Regions from separate parts of the Bifidobacterium porcinum genome, predicted to be linked through region 1. Evidence: riboswitches for the same ligand, from Rfam matches in the RefSeq annotation. Region 1 holds a riboswitch; the other holds the start of a gene.
What was found. Region 1 has a riboswitch for thiamine pyrophosphate ahead of ACZ41G_RS02825 (bifunctional hydroxymethylpyrimidine kinase/phosphomethylpyrimidine kinase). Riboswitches for the same ligand answer to the same signal wherever they lie in the genome.
Positions count from the first base shown of each region.

Region 2: it holds a riboswitch for thiamine pyrophosphate, as region 1 does, so the genes downstream of both, ACZ41G_RS06290 (TenA family protein) here and ACZ41G_RS02825 (bifunctional hydroxymethylpyrimidine kinase/phosphomethylpyrimidine kinase) in region 1, are expected to answer to the same signal.

Region 1 covers NZ_AP029603.1:765,549-769,727, forward strand. The annotation lists gene ACZ41G_RS02810 (hypothetical protein) at 1-326, shown strand, start outside; gene ACZ41G_RS02815 (Bax inhibitor-1/YccA family protein) at 437-1,303, opposite strand; gene ACZ41G_RS02820 (DMT family transporter) at 1,323-2,285, opposite strand; TPP riboswitch at 2,357-2,446, shown strand; gene ACZ41G_RS02825 (bifunctional hydroxymethylpyrimidine kinase/phosphomethylpyrimidine kinase) at 2,438-4,075, shown strand.
Region 2 covers NZ_AP029603.1:1,590,724-1,594,902, forward strand. The annotation lists gene ACZ41G_RS06285 (DEAD/DEAH box helicase) at 1-1,683, shown strand, start outside; gene ACZ41G_RS06290 (TenA family protein) at 1,726-2,565, opposite strand; TPP riboswitch at 2,559-2,669, opposite strand; gene ACZ41G_RS06295 (pyridoxamine 5'-phosphate oxidase family protein) at 3,125-3,703, shown strand; gene ACZ41G_RS06300 (DEAD/DEAH box helicase) at 4,021-4,179, opposite strand, start outside.

The DNA of each region.
Region 1 (4,179 bases):
AGGAAACCGATAACGGCGCGACACGAACCTTCACCGACGATTCAATCGGCATGACCATCAAGGTCTCCGGCGCATCGAATACGACTGGTGCTACGGTTTCGAGCGAATACTCCGCCTGCGCTTCAGGCCACAGCGTGTCCTACCATCTGTTGTCCGGCGACATCATGGTGTGCAGTTATGCGGAGAACGGCACCATCACATATGTGAAGGAAATCGTCACCCAGCAATCGATTCTCACGTTGCGTTTCGATTATGCGCAGTCCGCTCAGGAGAAGGGGGCGGCGGTGATCGACGAGGTGTTCCCGACCTTCGTCTCGACGCGCTGACGCATGCACACGTGACTATGATTCGGGCCCGGTCCCTGATGAGGGGACCGGGCCCGAATGCGATCATCATACGTGTTGTGCGACGTATGCACCGCACAGCACGGCAATCCTTAGTCGCGGCTGCCGAACAGACGCAGCAGATACAGGAACATATTCACGAAATCAAGATACAGATTCAACGCGCATACGATTGACAGGCTCTTGATTGCTTCAGGCTGTCCGGCATACTGCGCGAACAGGACACGGGTTTTCTGCGCATCGTACATGGTCAGCCCGGCGAAGATGAGCACGCCGATCGCGGAAATCACCATGATTCCGGTCGAACCCGGAGCGACGAGCATGATGAAGAATTCGCCGACAATCAAAGTGATGAGCGCTGCCAGAAGAATGGGACCGGCTTTCAACAGACTGGAACGCATGGTCAGCGACAGCATGGTCAACACGAAGAAGAACCCGGTGCACAGCGCAAGAACCGTTCCAATCGAGCCAATATCGTAAATCATGAAAATTGAGCTCAACGTGAAGCCCATCAACGCGGCATATAGGTAGAACAGCACGCGTGCGGCCCCCGCCTTGAGATTCATCGCACGATTGCCAATGGCGATGGCCATGACAATCTGCACGAGCATCAGACCAATCCATCCTAGACTGCCGGTGGCCGCCAGGAAGCTGTTGAGCAGTCCAAAGGTCTGGGTGAGCGCCGCCACCACGGCTGTTACCGCGAGACCGGCAGTCATTTCGGCGTAGGCACGGATCATTGAGGTCCGTTCCGCATGTTCGGTGACTGACGCGACCTGGGCGGGAATGGCCGAAGCTGGGGCTACATATCCTGCGCTCGCGCCGGCGCCGGCAGGGGACTGATAGTAGACGGCCTGTGGCTGCGCGGTCGGCTGGCCATGCTGCGGCTGTCCCTGTCCGTCGGCCTGGTATTGGATGTGTTGAGGTGAAGGATTCTGGGGCTGCTGATCGTAGGTCATGATTGCTCCTTTCTTGCGATTATTCTATGGTCTTTTGCTGGGAATCATCTGGAGAAAATCGTCTGATCAGATGTTCCGGATCAATCTGGGCGAGAATCGTGCCGAGGAAAATCATGGCACAGCCCACATATCCGCGTCCCGACATCGTCTCATGCAAAATCAGCGCTCCGCCGACAGCTGAGAAGAACGATTCCAACGACATAATCATCGACGCCTGCGAAGGCGGAACATACCGTTGCCCAACCACCTGGAGCGTATACGCGACGCCCACCGACATGATGCCCGCGTACGCGAGCGCGCCCGCACAGGCCAACGCACCTTGCCAATCCACCTGGTGCAACACCAATGTCGACACCCAGCTGAGCAGCGATACCACCAGATACTGGCCAAGCGACAATGCAATCGGATTGAGCCTGCCGCCCACCCGATCAATGACGAGAATATGCGTGGCATACAACACCGCGCTCGCCAGCAGCACCAGATCGCCCACACTGATGGTGCGGATGGAGTCGGTGACGCACAGCAGATAGAACCCGACTATCGACACAATAATCGCCAGTACGGTGAGCATGTGGATCCGCCGATGCAGGAACAGGAAACCTAGCACAGGAACCAGCACGATATACAAGGCGGTCACGAATCCGGAATGCCCGGCGGACATGCTCAATTGGACCCCGTATTGCTGCGAGGTGGCGCCGGCCCACAAAATCAGCCCGCACACCGCAGACCATACCGCAAGTGTGCCGCGGCTGGCGTTCGGGGACTGCCGCGTTGCCGCGCGCCCCGCCTGAATCCTTGACATCACGACAAGCACGGGCATCAGCGACACAGCGCCCAAAGTGAATCGGATCGCATTGAAGAACATCGGGGAAACCGATTGCATGCCCTGCACTTGGCTGACGAAGGCGAATCCCCAGATCAGGGATGTCAGCAGCAACAACGAGCTGCCGACGATACGGTGCCGTTTCTCATTCTCTTGCATGATTCCAGCATATCCGAACCGAGCGGACGTGTGCAGGGCGGCATTGACCGTGGGGTCGGCTATGGTGGATTGCCGGTGACACGGGGTGCCGACAGGCTGAGAACACACCCGTTGAACCTGATCTAGTCAGCACTAGCGAAGGGATGTCCGGCATGAGTGAGCCACAATACCAGCAATCAAATGAAACCCCACATGCCAGCGGTGCCATGGCGGTGCTCGCGCAATTGGAGGCCGCGGGGGAGCGTGCAGCAGACGCGCCATCCCGGCTGAGAGTCCTGTCCATCGAAGGCTCAGACCCGATCGGCGGCGCCGGAACTATGGCGGACATGAAAGCGTTCACCGCACAAGGAGTGTTCGGGTATGCGGCCATGACCAGCGTCCTCGCACAGAACACTCAGGGCGTGACCAGCATCGTGAACATGGAGCCGGACTTCCTTGTCACCCAGCTGAACGCCGTCAGCGACGACGCGGTCATCGACTCAATGAAAATCGGCATGCTGGGCACCCCGGAACTCGTCGAAGCGGTCAAAGGGTGGTTGTCTGCGCTTGAAGCACGGTACCGCGCCGAAGGCCTGCCCAAACCGGTCGTCGTGCTCGATCCGGTCATGTACGCCAAATCCGGCGATGCCCTGCTCACCCCGCAAGCCGAACACGCCTTGCGCAGCATCATTACCATGGCGGACATCATCACCCCGAATGTGCCGGAACTCGCCGCACTCGCCGACGCCGACCAGCCGGCCGCGGATATCGACACGCTGGAATCCATGGCACACGAGGTATGCAAGCGCTATGGCGTCGCCGTATACGCCAAAGGCGGTGCGCTCGCGCTCGCCGGTGGCGCGTCAAGCACTGACATCCTCGCCGAACCGTCCGACGGGCAGGGCGAGGTGCGCACCACGCGTATCGAAGGCCGTGCGGTGCGCACCCACAACGTCCACGGTACGGGGGACACCCTGTCGAGCACGCTCGCGGCGCTGCGCCCGCAATGCGACACGTGGGAGCAGGCGGCTCGCCGCGCGAAGACATGGATGAACGGGGCGATTGCCGCCGCCGACCGGCTGCATGTCGGCAAAGGGCATGGTCCTGTCGATTTCACGTGGAGGCATGCGCCAACCGGTATGCGGTTCAGCGCCGACTATTGGAACCGCGTGCGGCCGATCCGCGAGCGGATTCACGGCATGCGCTTCATCACCAGCATGGTGGACGCCACGCTGTCATTGGAGGACTTCGCGTTCTACCTGCATCAGGACGATATCTATCTGACGGATTACACATCGCTGCTCGCCCTTGCCTCCTCGCGCGCCGACCGGCTGGACGAGCGGGTGTTCTTCGCGCAGGCGGCGTCCGGCGGCGTGGATTCTGAAGTGATGTTCCACCACGACTGGTTCGTCAAGCACGGATTCGACCCGTCGCCGGTTTCCCGTTCCGAAGTGACGGCAGCCTATATCGGACACGAGCATCGGGTCGCTGACAGCGGTTCGTATGCGCGGCTCGCCGCCGTAGTCATGCCGTGTTTCTGGCTGTACGCCGCGATGGGCAAGGAAATGCGCGAGCAGGTGCGCAACAAGCATATTGATGTCGACACGCATCCCTTCGGCGAGTGGATCCGCATGTACTCCGACCCGGAATTCACCGAGAGCACGCTGCGCGAGGTGCAGATCTGCGACCGGCTGGCCGCCGAAGCATCGATTGACGAATATGAGCATATGATGCATGCGGCGCTCGTTTCGTCGGAGCATGAATTCCGCTTCTTTGAACAAGGACTGACCAGACCTGCGCTGGGATTCTAGGATATTTGGGGTCTCAAGGCCTTGAGACCCAGGGGTCCGGCGCCCCCACGATGGTATTGACATTCTGCGCCGGGAAAGAACATCTGGTGCGCCTTGTCGGCAAG
Region 2 (4,179 bases), 830 kb from region 1:
GCAGAGAAATTCACCCACATCATCAACGAACAGGCGGAACGCCCATACCGGACCGCATGTCTAACAGGAGCCAGCAAGCCGAAAGAGCGCGAGCAGGTGGAACAAGCGCTGCAAGACGGCGAGCTTGATTACATTTTCACCGTCGACCTGTTTAATGAAGGCATCGACATCCCCGCAACCAACCAAATCGTGATGCTACGACAGACACAATCCAGCATCATATTCACCCAGCAGCTCGGCCGAGGCCTACGCAAATACCCAGGCAAATCATCAGTCGTCGTCGTGGATTTCATCGGCAATTACGCCAACAACTATCTCATCCCGATCGCCCTGTACGGCAACAGCGGCGACCGTGACCGCGTACGCAAGAACCTCAACAACCAAGCGCCGGGCTTATGCTCGATCAGCTTCGATCCCATCGCCCGCAAGCGCGTGCTTGATGCGATCGATCATGCCGACCTGTCCGACATGAGAAAACTCAGCGAACAATACCGGGAACTACGTCGCGAATTGAACCGGATCCCCATGCTCATGGATATCACGGCACGTGACACATCGCTTGTGTACACGATAGCCTGCAAATCGAAGAACTATCTGGCCTTCGTCCGTTCACGCGAACGTAGTCTCAGCACCAAGAACGGTGATCCAGATACGCGATTCCGGCTCGAAACAACAACCTCGGTCGAAGACGGAATGCTGACCATGCTGACCGATACGCAGCTGCGTGGCTTGCGGCCACACGAGCTGGTGGCGTTGACGGCGCTTGCCGGGATTGAAATGCCGTATGCCGTACGGGATATGGTTGGCGACCATGCCGACGTACTCTCGCAGGCCGGTAGCGTGGATGTCTTGGATGCCCCAACTTTGCAGCACTTGGTCACCAGTCTGTTCCCTGATTGCAGCGGCGATATCGCACAATGCGAATCGGCGTTGCGGGTACTCGACTATTCGTATTTCACCAGTGCAAACCGGGAGCGTTTCGGCGGCGTGCCGATGGTTGAACTGTCCGGGGATGGTGGAGCACGTCTGTCGTCCCGGCTGCGAGCCTCCTTGCAAGAAAACGCGACATTCCGCCAGTTCTTTGCGGACACCGTGCAGGCAGGACTGGCACAATGCGTCGGACGGTATGAAGAAACCCGCGTCACCGCAAGCAAACAGAGCCTGTCGCTGTCTGCCGTGTTCGACCACGGGTTCATTGTCGGGGAAAAGTATTCACTGTTTGATGTGATGCGGATGTGCGGCTGGAGCAACGAGCAGGTCCCACAGAATGTGGGCGGCTACCGTTACGACGCGAGTACGGGGACCATGCCGATTTTCATCAAATACGAGTCAAGCCAGTATCAGGACCGGTTCATTGACGACCAAGACATCGAGTGGTTCAGCAAGAACAACCGTTCCCTGCAATCGCCAGAGTTCCAATGGATTCGCAAAACCGACGGTGAACCCTGGCAGGATTCGCACTTCGTACCGGTGTTCATCCGCAGGAAAGTCGAAACGAAGGAGACGACGTACTACTATGTCGGCCGCGCCGCCTCGATCGAGGACTCGCACGAGGAAACCAATCGCGGCGCGAACAAGGACGGCGAAGAAATCCAGCAGCGCGTAGTGGTCTCCAATCTGCACCTGACCCACCCCGTGCCGCCGGATCTGCTACGCCATCTCACCGGTGATTCGGAGCAGTGATACCGGTCTTGCCGTTCGAATCTTCCTTCAAGCGGCGACCCGTCATTCCCCCACCCCATACGCGTACGAATCCTCGAAGAACGCGCGCTCGAGTCGCGCGACTTCGGGGAATACGGCGGCCTCCGGGCCGTCGACGCTCGCGTACCGGTTCACGAGCTCGATGAGATTGCCCACCCAGCGGCGAAACAGCTCGCCTTCATGCAGCTCCACCCAACCGCGGTGCGCCGGCACCTGCTGAACGACGCCTGTATCCACCGTGCGCTTAGCCCACGCCAGATACAGCCATTCCATCGCGCACATCAGACACAACAGCTGCGCGAAACTGCCGGTCGCGGCAATCTGGTCGAGATACGCGCAATATTCGCGGTTCGCCGGGGTTTGTGGCACGCTCGTCTGCTGCTGCTCGTCCACCCCGTATTCCTCAAGGAACCGCAGGAAATATGGCTTCTCCTGATCGGCGAAGAATTCGGCCTGCCGGTTGAGCATGTCCCGAATCTCCTGCGTCGGCGCCTGCACGGTCAGGCGTTCCAGCGTCGGCTGCGTAAAGAACGTGAAATCCTGAATCAGATAGCTGATCAGCACGCTGTCAGGCAGGGTGTCGTCCAGTAGTTCGTTGACGAACCGCGAATTGATTGCCGCCTGCCAATCCTCCGCGGCAGCCATGTAGAACGCGTCGGCCACACTGCCGGGCGTCGCTCCAAGAAACGCGTAATCGCCGCTTTTGCTTGCCGGCGCGAGCGGGACGTGCTTGGTCGCCGGTTCACGAGATGCGTCCTGCCCCACAGATTGCGCGGACGTGCCGGACTCGCCGGTTGGAGAAATGTTAGGTGCGGCCACCGCTTGAGAACCATGATTTGATTGAGCAGACGATGATGCCGTCATGGCAGTTCCTTTCCTTCGCCGGTATTACCCGGACAGGTTCACAGGGTCAGCGCCTTGCGCGCACTCTCAGCCGCGGACCCGCCGCAGCTCCCCTAGGTTGTCCAGCCACCCTACCTCAGCCACCCGGACATACGACCGTACAGACAAAAAGCACGCAAGCCCGCCGACGCCACACGCAACCGGCATCACTTCACCGGATTACACCCAGCTGATATCCGCTGCGTCGCTTTGCAAGTTTCTATAGTACGGTATAGAAAGTCGACAGATTTCACGACTTTCTATATCACACTATAGAAAGCTGTTCGTCTGAGATATTCCACACCAGTCGAAGCCCACGCTCCGCCACACCACCGAGGACACCATGACCGATATCGCTTCCGAACTTCCGCAGCACACACCAGCCTCGCCGTCAACGCCGGCACAAACACCGGTACAAACGCCAGCTCAAGTGCCGACACCCACATCGGCCGCAGTCGCAAGGGTTTCGCTGCCGCCATCCGGCTCGCTGCGGCGTGCGCCGCATGTGCACGCTTCCACGGCCCCCGGAGCACACCGACCGATGCGTCGCGCCGACCGCGAAGTCCGTTCCCCACAGCAGATCAAGGATATCCTCGACTCGTGCGAAGTCGTGCGCATCGCCTACCAGGACGCCGAGGGCCTGACCATCGTGCCGATGAATTTCGGATATCAATTCACTCTGGAGCGGTTCCCCCAACCCGAAAACGACCTTCCGGTCAGCTTGTCGGCGGACGGGACACCACTACCGCCGGATTTCGGCGAGCTTCGGATTTTCCTGCATTCGGCGCATGAGGGACGCAAAATCGATGCGATTCGCGCTGCAGGCAACGCGCTTCAGGTCGCTTTCGAACTTGACTGCGATCATCAGGTGCACGAAGGCCGCACGCCCTGCAACTGGTCGGCGTCCTTCCGCTCGATCGTCGGCACGGGCACGGCATCGGTGGTCACGGATCTTGACGAGAAAATCGTTGCCATGCAAGCCCTGATGAGCAAGCAGGCCGGCATGGATCACGTGCCATTCACCGCACAGCAGATGGCAAGCGTCACGGTCTGGCAAATCACTTCGACCAACTTCACCGGCAAAATCCACACCGTTCCGCGCCCGCACGGCGGTAAGTAATCGCCCTTGCGGCGTTTCCCGTCACCGCGTCCCCAACCTGCAATTTGGTATATCACAAACTAGTATATCGTAAGCTAATATATCGTGTGCTACTAATTTGATTCGTTGGGGCGCAAGGCGGAGTTGGGGGCAACTGCCGGCCAACCAGTCAAGACATCAGACTGCCAGTATCCGCCCAACCGCGCCCAGCTGACCGGCGCCCGTTCAGACAATCCCTGGGCAACGCCCCACCAGAGCAATGCGCACCTGGGCGATTTCGCGGTAACACCCATTCGACCAGCGCTCGCCCGGGCAGCAAGGCAACAATCCCCGGCAACTCACCCGAGCAGCGCGAGCAGGTCGTCCTTGGTAAGCCGGCTGATGGCGCTGCCACCGGTCGTCGAGGCATCATCAACGAACTTCGCCGCAAGATCGGACTTCGTACGCTGCAGGTTGATGATGCGCTCCTCGATTGTGTCCTTCGCCACAATCTGGTA